Linked DNA regions of Fodinicurvata sp. EGI_FJ10296. The protein of the gene in region 3 interacts with the protein of the main gene of each other region in a pairwise test. Links are inferred from orthologs where the notes say so. Each region holds a gene or a part of one and is shown on either strand. Other genes may lie near its edges.

The links. Proteins that work in one complex are often made in the same cells at the same time.
Region 1: the proteins of ABZ728_RS20100 (region 3) and ABZ728_RS11710 interact in binary tests that used the Escherichia coli proteins (3 or more experiments, as listed by UniProt). The link is inferred for Fodinicurvata sp. EGI_FJ10296 from one-to-one orthologs.
Region 2: the proteins of ABZ728_RS20100 (region 3) and ABZ728_RS02360 interact in binary tests that used the Escherichia coli proteins (3 or more experiments, as listed by UniProt). The link is inferred for Fodinicurvata sp. EGI_FJ10296 from one-to-one orthologs.

The regions. Positions count from the first base shown.
Region 1 is NZ_JBFCVL010000005.1:72,538-76,808, reverse strand. Bases 515-3,513 are described here. They hold ABZ728_RS11710 (ATP-binding protein), read right to left. Parts: upstream 2,631-3,513; coding sequence 1,398-2,630; downstream 515-1,397. Other genes in these bases: dusB (tRNA dihydrouridine synthase DusB), read right to left, coding at 2,627-3,513; ntrC (nitrogen regulation protein NR(I)), read right to left, coding at 515-1,394. In the rest of the region: more of ntrC, read right to left, coding at 1-514; more of dusB, read right to left, coding at 3,514-3,712; ispD (2-C-methyl-D-erythritol 4-phosphate cytidylyltransferase), read left to right, coding at 3,954-4,271.
Region 2 is NZ_JBFCVL010000001.1:512,142-516,869, forward strand. The notes cover bases 515-3,970. They hold ABZ728_RS02360 ([protein-PII] uridylyltransferase), read right to left. Parts: upstream 3,658-3,970; coding sequence 715-3,657; downstream 515-714. Other genes in these bases: murJ (murein biosynthesis integral membrane protein MurJ), read right to left, coding at 515-718; ABZ728_RS02365 (hypothetical protein), read right to left, coding at 3,698-3,970. Also shown: more of murJ, read right to left, coding at 1-514; more of ABZ728_RS02365, read right to left, coding at 3,971-4,486; ABZ728_RS02370 (hypothetical protein), read left to right, coding at 4,640-4,728.
Region 3 is NZ_JBFCVL010000010.1:34,650-38,875, reverse strand. What follows is about bases 1,273-4,226. They hold ABZ728_RS20100 (P-II family nitrogen regulator), read right to left. Parts: upstream 2,942-4,226; coding sequence 2,603-2,941; downstream 1,273-2,602. Other genes in these bases: ABZ728_RS20095 (FAD-dependent monooxygenase), read left to right, coding at 3,318-4,226; amt (ammonium transporter), read right to left, coding at 1,273-2,597. In the rest of the region: acs (acetate--CoA ligase), read left to right, coding at 1-1,089; more of amt, read right to left, coding at 1,209-1,272. UniProt on the Escherichia coli protein: Involved in the regulation of nitrogen metabolism. Regulates the activity of its targets by protein-protein interaction in response to the nitrogen status of the cell.

The DNA of each region.
Region 1 (4,271 bases), on a different replicon or contig from region 3:
TTGCGATTGAGGCCGAGCAACTGCGCCGCCCTGATCTGATTGCCCTTCGTGGCGGACAAGCACAGTGTGATCAACGGCCGCTCGATCTCCTGCAGCACCCGGTCGTAAAGGCCGTCTGCGGGCAGCTCGCCCTCATGAGCAGCGAAATAGTCACGCAGGTGACGGTCGACGGCACCGGACAATCCCTCGCTTGCCGGCGGCGCTGTGCCGTCTTCGGCTGGAGGCGGTGCTTCCGCAAGTTCCATATCGATGATATCGGCGCCGATGCTCTCCTGATTATACAGGGCCGACAACCGGCGGATCACATTCTCCAGTTCCCGGACATTGCCCGGCCACCTGTACATTTTCAGGCGCTCCATGGCCGGCGGATCGATGCTCTTGGTCGGAAGGCCTTCGTTGTTGGCGCTGTTCAGGAAATGCCGGACCAGTGCGGGAATGTCTTCAACACGCTCCCGCAGCGGCGGCAACCGGATCGGTACGACATTGAGGCGATAGAATAGATCCTCGCGGAAATCGCCTTGCTGAATCGCATGGCGGAGGTCGCGATGTGTCGCGGCCACGATGCGGACATCGGCACGGATCGGCACGCGGCCGCCAACGGTGGTATATTCTCCCTCCTGCAGGACGCGCAGAAGCCTCGTCTGCGCTTCCATCGGCATATCGCCGATCTCGTCCAGGAAAAGCGTCCCCCCCTGGGCCTGCTCGAAACGGCCGGTGGATCGCACCGTGGCCCCGGTGAAGGCGCCTTTTTCGTGGCCGAACAGTTCGGACTCGATCAGGTCGCGGGGAATGGCGGCCATGTTGATCGCAACGAAGGGGCCGTTGCGGCGCTTGCCGTAGTCGTGCAATGCGCGGGCAACCAGCTCCTTGCCGGTTCCGCTCTCTCCGGTGATCATCACCGTCAGATCGGTCCCCATGAGCCGGGCCATGACGCGGTAGATTTCCTGCATGGCCGGCGAACGCCCGATCAGCGGAAGCTGCTCGTCATCTTCGCCTTCGCCTCCACCGCCGGCCGCAGCAGGGGCGGCAGGCGTCTTGAGCGCGCGTTTGACCACATTCACCAGCTCGCCCAGGTCGAATGGCTTCGGCAGATACTCAAAGGCGCCGCGCTCGGTCGCCTTGACCGCGGTCAGCAGCGTATTCTGCGCGCTCATCACGATGACACGCAGGTCGGGACGGATCCGTTTCATCCGCGGGATAAGGTCGAGACCGTTTTCGTCGGGCATCACCACATCGGTGATGACGAGATCGCCTTCCCCATCCTGCACCCAGCGCCACAGGGTTGCGGCATGGCCTGTCGTTCGTACGTCATACCCGTTCCGGTTCAACGCCTGTACCAGCACCGTCCGGATCGCCTTGTCGTCGTCGGCTACCAGAATCGTGGGTGTCGCCATCGTCTAGTTCTCCGGGAAGCGTGACGGTTCATCGGAAAGCGCGGTCGTTTCCGCCGGGTGCCGCTCATCGTCGCCGTTATGTCGATGGCGCCGCTGGGTATACATGGGCAGGAATACGCGAAACGTCGTCTGACGGGCGGTACCGTCCAGTTCGATGACGCCGCCGTGATCGTCGACGATCTTGGCCACGAGCGCCAATCCGAGCCCCGTTCCATTGGTCCGGGTCGTCACGAACGGGTCGAACAGATGTGGGCGGATATCGTCCGGTATACCGTCGGCGCCGTTGTCCTGTACCGATACGACCAGTGGCAGCTGCATCCGGCTTCCCGTCCCCGGCACGACGATGCTGACACCGTGCTGGAACGAGGTGGTCAATGTGACCTCGCCTCCTTTGACCGGCGCCGCCTCGCAGGCGTTCTTCACAAGGTTCAGAAACACCTGGACAAGCTGGTCATGGTTCCCGTGCACGGCGGGCAACGACGGGTCATAGCGTTCAATGAACCTCACGCGCCGTCCAAACCCGTTCTGCGCAACCCCTCTGACTCTCTCCAGCACCGCATGGATATTAACGGCCGACCGTTCGACCGGTCGACCGTCGGCGAAAACTTCCATCCGGTCGACCAGAGCGACAATCCGGTCGGCCTCGTCGCAGATCAGGCGGGTGAGCGACCGGTCCTCCGGCGACGCGGTGGCCTCCAGCAGCTGCGCAGCGCCACGGATGCCAGACAAGGGGTTCTTGACTTCATGCGCCAACATTGCAGCCATGGCGGTGACCGACCGCGCAGCACCCCGATGGGTCAGCTGGTTGTCGATCCTCCGGGCGATCGAGGCGCTGTGAATCAGAACGACCGCGGTTTTATTGGCGGTGTTTCCCGCCGCCTCGCCGGCGCTGGCCGCCTCGACCGGTCCGACCGTGATCGTCGTGTCATGCCGACCAATCCGCGGACTCTCCAGGGTGACGCCGTACTCCGAAACGCTGCCGCCATCGCTGATTGCCTGCCTGATAAGGCTGAACAGTGGGTTATCGCCGGGCAGCCAATGGTCCAGCTTGTGTCCGGTCATCTGGGCATCGCTGGCGTCGAAAAAATGCTGTGCCGCGAAATTTACGAACCGAACACTGAAGTCGAGATCGACGACCAGCACCGGCTCGGGCAACGAATTCAGGATCGATATGGCCGAGTGCTGCGTTTTTCCCGACGATCGGACTGCCGCACCCGCCCCGGTATCGTCGGTCATGCGACCTTCCTCGTGTTCGCTCGGGCATTTATGCCGCTATCTTCACCTACTGTCGAAGCGTCCTGAACGGGTAGACTCTCATTGTCCAGTCCAGCTCCGATCGCCGCGTCGAACACCGCCGACACCGTCTCCAGTACCGCCTGCGAGTCTTCGAGTGTGTTGAACAAGCGACGGGCGTCGGCGGCATTCGGCAGTCCGTTGACGTACCATCCCAGATGCTTACGTCCGATTCTTATTCCTTTGCTCGAACCATAGTGAGCGAGTATCGCTTCATAATGCTGCAACACGATGTCCCGGCGCATGGAAAGGTCGGGGTCGGCAGGCCAGACGCCGGTCCGAAGATAGGCGCCGGCCTGGGCCAACCGCCAGGGGCGGCCCTGGACGGCTCGGCCGATCATCACGCCCGCTGCACCGCTGGCCTGCAGGGCGCGGTCTATGGAGGCCGGACCGTCGATATCCCCATTCACGATCACGGGTACCGACACCGCATCGACCGTCGGCCGGATTGCTGCCCAGTCGGCGGTCCCGGTATATAACTGGCAACGAGTGCGGCCGTGGACGGTAATCATCCGCGCACCGGCCCGCTCGCAACGGGCGGCCAGATCAGGCGCGTTCAGGTCGCTGTCATCCCAGCCGAGCCGCATCTTGACCGTTACCGGAACGTCGACCGCCCTGGCTACAGCGTCCACGATGCAGGCAGCCAGGGCGGGTTCCCGCATCAGTGCCGATCCGCACTGCTTCGTGACGACCTTTCGGGCCGGGCAGCCAAAATTGATGTCGATGATCGCTGCGCCGCGATCGACGTTGAGCCGTGCCGCTTCGGCCATGATCGCCGGGTCGTAGCCGGCCAGCTGAACCGCCATCGGATATTCGTCGCCGCAATCGGTGCTGGTGCGCATACTGGCCCGCGCGGCACGCACCATCTCGTGGCTGGCAATCATCTCGGAGATGACGAGCCCCGCACCCAGCTTCTTGACAATTGCGCGGAACGGCTGATCCGTGACGCCGGACATGGGTGCCAGAAACACAGGCGGATCCACGCCTATGTCGCCTATATGAACAGGATTGAGCGTTATGCCCATGAATTAGGCAACTCCATATAGTGCCCCAAAATTAGGCAAAGTTAGCAGGGTTTGCTACTGAATCAAAGCGTGAATCGAAATTCTTCCGTAACGGCCGGTCTGCCGCGGCGGCGTTCTCGTCAAATTGTCTCGGTCCTTGCCAGCGGCCGTATCGCGGTCTATCCCATTTTTGAACCAGGAGTCTCGGGGCCTGCGACCCCGAATACCAATGCTTTGATTGTCCGAACGACTGGAAGCCTTTATGAGCAACGTCGCGGAAGAAACCTGCCAATCGAAATCCCGACCGTCCTGTAGCGTCATCATTGTGGCAGCCGGCCGGGGAGAACGGTTCGGCGGCGCCATAGCGAAGCAATTCCGCGATCTGGCGGGCCGCCCTGTTCTGCGCCGCACGGTCGAGGCGTTTCTGCCGGTTGAAGGCATCAGCCGCATTGTCGTCGTCGTCGATCCTGTTCACCGGGACATGACGGCAATGGCCCTGGACGGACTGAACCCCGCCGGGGCTGTCCTGTCCATTGTTGATGGCGGCGCCGACCGCCAGGCGTCGGTATTGGCGGGGCTG
Region 2 (4,728 bases), on a different replicon or contig from region 3:
CAATTCGCGGGCGCGGCAGGCCCAGCCGGACACCGGCGCGGCGGCAGGCTTCGGCCAGCCACAGAAGCTGAACGATCCCCGCGATCAGGACGGCCCAGGCAAGGGCGTGGCCGACGGTCGCGACGATGCCCCACCCGATCAACGGCTCAGCGAGCAGCAGGGCCGCGATCAGGCACAGATTGAACAGGATCGGCGCGGCGGCGAAGGGCCCGTACCGACCGAGTGCATTCAGCACACCGCCCATCAAGGCGACCAGCGACATCAGTATCAGATAGGGAAAGGTGACGCGGCCCAACGTCACCGCCAGGTCGAACCGCTCGGCATCGTCGACGAATCCCGGTGCAATCACGGTCATGATTGCCGGCATGGCGATCACCGCAAGGATCGTAAGCGGCAACAGAACGGCGATCATCACAGCCAACGCGCGTTCCGCGAAGGCCACCGCGGGGTCGATTCCCTTCGATTCCAGGTCGGCGGAAAACATCGGCACGAAGGACACACTGAACGCGCCTTCGGCGAACAGGCGGCGGAACAGATTGGGCAGCTTCAATGCAACGAAGAAGGCATCGGCCACGACGCCGGCACCGAGCATGGCGGCGGTCAGAATATCGCGCACGAACCCGGCGATGCGGCTCAGCATGGTGAGCCCGCCGACCGTTGCGATCGCCCGGATCAGCGTCGGGGACCGGCCACGAATTGAAGTGTCGGCGGGGGTCATGGCTTTTGTGCCGTCTGACCCTGTGTCCCGGCAGGCATTCGGGGCCGCTTGCCCAGGCGCCGGCGCGCCGGACGCGTTGGCGCCGGTGCGGGCGGCACCGATCCGGGGTCGCCGTCGGCAAGCACCGCCGTCAGATGGCTTCGGATCTGTTCCAGCTTCGTTTCATTGGTGACCTTGAGGCCGAAAACATCCTTGACGTAGAAGACGTCGATGGCCCGTTCGCCAAAGGTCGAAATCTTGGCGCTGGATATCTGCAAAGCCATCCCGGACAGCGCACGCGTCAGATCGTACAGCAGTCCCGGACGGTCGCGGCCGTTGACCTCGATGACCGAATGCGTCCGGCTCGCGGCATTGTCGATCAGGACCCGCGGCTGAACCCGAAACACGTTCGTACGGGTCGGCAGACGCGACCGTTGACGCTCCAGTTCGGCGGTCGGGTCGATCGTTCCTGCAAGGCAACGGGACACGGTATCGCTGAGAGAGGCCAACGCATCGGGATCGTCGAATGGCAGTGTGTCGGCGCCGCCCTGAACATTGAACAGATCGATGGCAAGTCCGGTGGTCAGTGTGAAAATCTTCGCATCGACGATGTTCGCCCCGGCGACGGCCAGCGCGCCGGCGACCCGCGCGATCAGGCCGGGGTGGTCCGGCGTCAGCACGGTCACTTCCGTCGTGCCCTGATCGCCGACCGGCCGAGCGTCGACGATCAGCGGATCGTCCTGCCGTTCGGCGCGGACGACCAGTGCGGCGTGCCGGCAATGAGTATCGGTGTCCAGCGACAGCCAATAGGGCGGGTATCCCTTTCCCAGAAATGCCGCAACGGCGTCGTCGCTCCATCCGGCGGCGGTGAGGCGGGTCCGGATCGCCTCGTGCGCGGCGTTCACCCGCGATTCGGTGCCCTCGAAGTCGAAACCGTCGGCGATCAGGTGCCGGGTCCGGTTGTAAAGCTGACCGAGAAGCGATCCCTTCCACCCGTTCCATCGACCCGGCCCGACGGCCCGGATGTCGGCGCAGGTCAGCACAAGAAGCAGGCGGAGGCGTTCGGCCGATTCAACCAGCCCGACGAAATCGCGCACCGTCTGGTCGTCCTCGATGTCCCGCTTCAAAGCGGTGTCGTTCATGGCCAGGTGATTGAGCACCAGCCACTCGACCGTCTCGGTTTCTTCCGTCGAAAGACCCAGCCGGGGGCAGAGTTTGCGGGCAACTTTCGCGCCCAGAACAGAATGATCGCCGCCACGGCCCTTGGCGATGTCGTGCAGCAGCATGGCCACGAACAGCGCCCGGCGCGATTTGATCGACGGGAAGACGCTGGTCGCCAGCGGCATCTCGTCCGCGATCGCACCGTTTTCGATCCGGTGGAGGATGCCGATTGCGAACATCGTATGCTCATCGACGGTATAGACATGGTACATGTCGTATTGCATCTGGGCGACGACGCGGCCGAAATCGGGCAGGAAACGCGCCAGAACGCCGCTTTCGTTCATCCGCCGCAGCGCCTTCTCGGGGTCGTTGGGCGATGTCAGGATATCCAGGAACAGCGCGTTGGCGGCGGGGTCGTTGCGCAGCTTGTTGCCGATCAGTTTCAACGATCGCGTAATCGCCTTCAGCGCGGCCGGATGAATATCGAGATCCCGGTCCTGCGCAACGCGGAACAGCCGCAGCATGTCGATCGGTGTGTCGCGAAGATGCCGTTCGGAGGGAAATGTCAGGCGTTCGCGATCGACGACAAAGCCGTCGACTTCTTTGGCACCGCCGAGAAAAAACATGAAACGCCGGGGCTTGCGTCGGCTGTCGGCTTCCAGGGCGGCACAGAAGATGCGTGTAAGATCGCCGACATCCTTTGCGATCAGGAAATAGTGCTTCATGAACCGCTCGACGCCGCTGGCGCCGGCATGGTCGGTGTACCCCATCGCCGGTCCGATCTCGCGCTGAAGATCGAAGGTCAGCCGGTCTTCCTCGCGTCCGGTCAGATAGTGTAGATGGCAGCGCACGGCCCGGAAGAACGACAGGGCCTTGCGGAACCGGGCGGCTTCGTCGTCGTTCAGGACTCCGGCCGCCACCATGCCGTCGATATCCCGCACCTGAAAGAGATACTTGGCGATCCAGAACAGGCTCTGGAGGTCGCGCAGCCCGCCCTTTCCGTCCTTGACGTTTGGCTCCATCACGTAGCGGCTGTCGCCGAGTTTGCGATGGCGTGCGTCGCGTTCGGCCAGCTTGGCCTCGACGAAATCGGCCTTGCTGTCCGCGTCGACGATGTCCCGTTTGTATCGCTTGAAGAGCTCTTCGACCAGCGCCGGCTCGCCCCATAGCGGTCGGCATTCGAGCAGACTTGTGCGGATCGTCATGTCCGTTTTGCTCGTGCGAATGCAATCGTCGACGGATCTGACCGCATGGCCCACCCTGAGGCCGAGATCCCAAAGCAGATAGAGCATGAATTCCACGACCTGCTCTACCCGTGGCGTGCGCTTGTAGGGAAGCAGGAAGAGCAGGTCGATATCGGATTTGGGTGCCAGTTCACCGCGGCCATAGCCGCCCAGCGCGACAATGGCGAAGCGTTCGCCGGTCGTCGGATTGGGTGCGGGGAAGAGATGAAGGTCGGAAATATCAGCGAGCGTGCGGATGAGTTGGTCCAGAACATGCACCCGGTTCCGGACGCAGTCGTCACCGGTGCCGAAATCATTCAGAAACCGATTGCGCACCTCGGATTCGCCGCTTTTCAGCGCCGCCTTCATCAGGCCGAGCAGCGCCTGTCGCCCTTTGCCCGTCCGGCACTTGTCGGGGCCGCCGCATTCGACCGTCCAATCCGCGATACGGCTCTTGAGCGCCGCTGCGTCCAGCAAAGCGTCGCCATTGCTGACCGGCGGCGGCGCCCAATCGCCGATGGCGGCCGGGAAAAGCTGTCCCTCGCCGTGGTCCGTCGGTCGGAAGAAATTGAACATCTGTTCGATACTCGTCGTATGATCGGCGGTCGTGATCGCGCTAGCGGGGCTTTCGCATCGCCAACAGGGCTTCCCGGAGGATTTCCAGGACGGGCTTCAGCCGCTCGTCGACGGATTCGGCAATCAGGCGGCGCAACTCGTCCTCGGACAGGGTGCCGCCTGAGCCCGGAGCATCCGGCCCGAAACCCGGATCCGGTGACTCCGGCGGCGTTACGAACGCACCATCGATGCCGCCGCCCCAATCGAACGGGGAATCGGTGTCTTCCCGGTCCGAACCATTCCCGGCAATATCATTCGGCGAAAAACCATTCGGGACCGGTGCGCTCCCGACAAATCCATCGTCACCTGAATCGGCATCCGCCCAGACGTCGCCCGTGTCCGGCAGGACATGGGCTTCCGATGGCCCCCCAGCACCGTCCCCCCCAGCACCGTCCCCCGCCGTGTCTGCTTGCGGCATAACCGGCTGTTCCAGGAGAGGGCCATCACCGCGATGCGGGCTCGACAATGACGGCAGCGCCGGAGCCGATGTCCGTCCGGACACCGTTTCCTCCAACGCGCGGCGCAAATCGCCCAGATGCGACTTGAGGACCCGGACATCCTCTTTCAGTGCCGTGACCTCGGCCGCCAAACCGACGGCGCTGCCGGGGGCGCCGCCGGAATTGCCGGTGACGGCGCCGGTTTCGGCATCATCCAGGAAAACCCGCCAGGTCCCGTCGTCTGCCTTGTATCCCCGAGCAGCGCCACGTTGCAGACGTTTTCTCAATGCCTCGACAGACAGACCGAGCGTACGGGATGCTGTCGTTATATCGACCGTGGCGTCAGTCGCCATCAGGTAAAACCCTGTCCGGTTGTCTCGAATGTCCCGCCCGATATCATAACGATGTTGCGCCTCATGTCTAATACGATCAGCCTCTGATTGCTGATACCGGCATGACCGGGTTCCGGGTCGGTACTGGACGGGTCCCATGAGATAGAGGGTGTCATGGCGGATGACGGAAAGGATCCCGTAGAGCAGCCCGACGGCCGGAGCGCCAACGCCCGCCGTGTGGCCCGTCACAAGGCGCGGCTGGC
Region 3 (4,226 bases):
ATGACGCACCAGTACGTGTTCGACTACCATGACGGCGACGTATACTGGTGTACCGCCGATGTCGGCTGGGTGACGGGACACAGCTATATTCTGTACGGTCCGCTGGCGAACGGCGCGATAACGCTGATGTTCGAAGGCGTCCCGACATACCCCGATGCGTCCCGCCACTGGCAGATCATCGACAAGCACCAGGTGAATATCTACTACACGGCACCGACCGGAATCCGCGCGCTGATGCGCGAGGGCGAGGGCCCGGTCAAGAAGACCGATCGCGGCTCGCTGCGCATTCTCGGCAGTGTCGGCGAACCCATCAATCCGGAAGCCTGGCTCTGGTATTACCGCGTCGTCGGCGACGAACGCTGCCCGGTGGTCGACACCTGGTGGCAGACCGAGACCGGCGGAATCCTGATTGCCCCGCTGCCCGGCGCAACGCCGCTGAAGCCCGGTTCGGCAACGCGTCCGTTCTTCGGGGTGCAGCCTGTTCTGGTCGACAACGACGGCAACGAATTGTCAGGCGCGACGGAAGGCAATCTTTGCATCGCCGATAGCTGGCCGGGTCAGATGCGGACCGTCTATGGCGACCACGACCGGTTCATTCAGACCTATTTCGCCGCCTTCAAGGGAAAATATTTCTCGGGCGACGGTGCCAAGCGCGATGCTGATGGCTATTACTGGATCACGGGCCGTGTCGATGACGTGCTGAATGTTTCCGGCCATCGCATGGGCACGGCCGAAATCGAGAGTGCGCTGGTCGCCCATGCCAAGGTCGCCGAAGCTGCGGTGGTCGGCTATCCCCACGACCTGAAGGGGCAGGGGATATATGCCTATGTCACGCTGAACGTGGGCGAAACGCCGAGTGAAGAGCTGCGGGCGGAACTGGTCAAGCATGTGCGCGCGCATATCGGTCCGATCGCCACGCCGGATCTGATCCAATGGGCGCCGGGCCTGCCCAAGACGCGGTCAGGCAAGATCATGCGGCGGATCCTGCGCAAGATCGCCGCCAATGAGCACGAGCAACTCGGCGACACGACAACGCTGGCCGATCCGGGCGTTGTCGACGACCTCGTGGACAACCGCATGAACCGCTGAGGCCGGGCCGGGTGGTATCAGGCAGACCCATGACAAGAAAGGGCCGGTGGCGATTGCCACCGGCCCCTTTCCTGTCTTGTCCGCCGGCATGGCCCAAGCCGCGCCGGCAGCGTCGGATATCAGCTGCGGGCGGAGCCGTAGCCGAATTCCGGATAGGCTTCCATGCCCAGTTCCGCACGGTCGAGCCCGGATTCCTCGTCTTCTTCGGAGACCCGCAGGCCCATGGTCAGCTTCAGGATGTACCAGATGATGGCGCTGGTCACGATCATGAAGCCTCCGATCGCGATGATGCCGACGAACTGGACCACGATGTTGCCGCCACCGAAGATTCCGACGGCAAGGGTTCCCCAGACGCCGGCGACAAGGTGAACGGAAATCGCGCCCACGACATCGTCGATGTGCAGCTTGTCGAGCAGCGGGACGACGAAGACGACGATGGCGCCACCCACGGCCCCGATGACCAGTGCGAGGAAATGGTTGGTCAGATCGGGTCCGGCGGTGATGCTGACCAGACCGGCGATCGCACCGTTCAGCCCCATCGACAGATCCACCTTGCCGAACATGATCTGGCAGAGGATCACGGCGGCGGTCACGCCGGCCGCGGCCGCCAGGTTGGTGTTGACGTAGACGATGGCCATCTCGGCCGCGGCCGCGGCGCTGCCGAGAGCCAACACGGAACCGCCGTTGAAGCCGAACCAGCCGAGCCACAGAATGAAGGTGCCGAGCGTGGCCAACGGCAGATTGGCGCCGGGCATCGGGTTGATCGACCCGTCGGCATTGTACTTGCCCCTGCGCGGGCCGAGAATGATGGCACCGACCAGCGCTGCCCAACCACCGACCGAGTGGACGATCGTGGAGCCGGCATAGTCGCTGAAGCCCATTTCCGTCAGCCAGCCGCCGCCCCATGTCCAGGAGCCCTGGATGGGGTAGAGAATGCCGGTCAGGATGATGACGAATATCATGAACGGCCAGAACTTGATGCGCTCTGCCACGGTTCCCGAGACGATGGATGCCGCCGTGGCGACGAACACCATCTGGAAGAACCAGTCGGACATGACCGAATAGCCGTTGTCGACAACGGCGGCCAGCGCTGCTTCATCGCCGCCCAGCAGGGCCAGTTCGTCGGCTGACGTATTATACAGCAGCGACAGGCTGCCAATATAGCCGCTGACGTCGGTGTACATCAGATCGTAGCCGATCAGGTAGTACATGATGCCGGCGATGGAATAGAGCGTAATGTTCTTGAGGCAGATGGCGGCCGTATTCTTGGACCGGACCAGGCCGCTTTCGAGCATCGAGAAGCCCGCGGCCATGAACATGACGAGGAAGCCGGAAACGAGAAAAGCGAATGTGTTGAAGACAAACGCGGTTTCCGGATTGACGCCGAGCGTGACAGCGGTTTCGGCCGCTTCCTCGGCTTCCTGGGCCAGCGCGGGCACGGCCATGGTTACGCCGGCCAGCCCGGCCATGCCCCCGAGCACGAGAAGTTTTTTAAGGCTTATTGTCATTTGAATTACAATGCCTCCGCGTTGGTCTCTCCGGTGCGTATCCGCACCGCATGCGTGATTTCCATGACGAAGATCTTTCCATCGCCGATCCGGCCGGTATTGGCCGACTTCTGCACCGCCTCGACGACCCGGTCTGTCAGGTCGTCGGACACCACGACCTCGATTTTGACTTTGGGCAGAAAGCTCACCGAGTATTCGGCGCCGCGGTAGATCTCCGTCTGCCCCTTTTGTCGGCCGAAGCCTTTTACCTCGCTGACCGTGAGGCCCTGGATACCCAGCGACGTGAGCGCTTCCCGCACCTCGTCGAGCTTGAATGGCTTGATGATGGCGACCACGAGTTTCATCGGTTCGGTTCCTTCATTGGTGGACCGTTACAAAGTTCGATCGGCAACAGGTTCAATCGGGAGCGCCCGGCCCCACCTTCCAACGCTGCGTTCACAGCGACACGAGGCAGGGCTAATTCAAAAGGTGTGCCGAATTCGGGGATGGCAGGAAAATCGGCGTCTTAACCGGCAAACTGTCCAAATGCGGCGCGCAGCTGTCCGCATCGCCTCCGCTTCGGTCTGCCTATTAAACGGGCAGTGCCTGGAAATTAGGCATGTGATAGCGATCAGGCGTGGCAGAGCGCCGCCCTTGCTGGACAGACGCCGTCCGCCGGGCCATCTTGCCTGGGGCAATTCGGGTGCCCCTTGCGGGCCTGAACCATGGGGACAGTGGGAAATGAACAGAAATACCGGCTCGACCGCGCACCGTTGGGCAACCGAGAGCGGGGGCAACAGGATCGAGGTCGACGTTGCGGTCGTCGGTGGCGGGCCGGCAGGGTTGGCGGCGGCGACGGCGCTTGCAGCGATTGGCGTCAGCGTCGCCCTGCTCGACCGCGAAAGCGCCGAGAAGCGGACGGAAGCCGGTTTCGACGGCCGCACGACGGCGCTGACATATGGATCTGCCAATGTCCTGAAGGGGATCGGTGCCTGGGAGGGCATGGCCGCCGATGCTCAGCCGATCGTGGCCACCGATGTCGTCGATCGCTTTTCGCCCATCCATCTCCTGGTCGGACAGGAGGCGATCGGGGATCATCCCTATGGTTTCAATGTCGAAAATGGCTATATCCGCCGGGCGCTCATCCAGCGGTTCCGGTCCTTGCCGGGGGCACTCGACCTTTCGCCATGCTCGGTCACGGCGATCGACGTTGGCGGCGCGAATGATGACGGCGGCGTCACCATCTCGCTGGACGATGGCAGAACGGTCCGGGCCGCCCTTCTGGTCGGCGCGGATGGACGGGGGTCGATTGTCCGCAAGGCGGCCGGCATCCGCGCGCGGCGCTGGGATTACGATCAGACGGCCCTGGTTTTCAACATACACCACGAAAAATCCCATCGGGGCATCGCCGTGGAGCATCTGCTGGATGGTGGTCCGTTCGCGATCGTGCCGATGACCGACGAGGCCGACGGTCGTCATCGCTCGGCCATCGTCTGGTGCGAGCGCCGCGCCGACGCACCGGCGTTTCTGGCGCTGCCCGACGACCGGTTCGACGCCGAGATTGCGTGGCGCACAGCGGGACGATTGGGGCGCGTCGAGCATTACGGCCAGCGCTTTTCCTATTCGATTTCCGGCCTTCATGCCGAACGC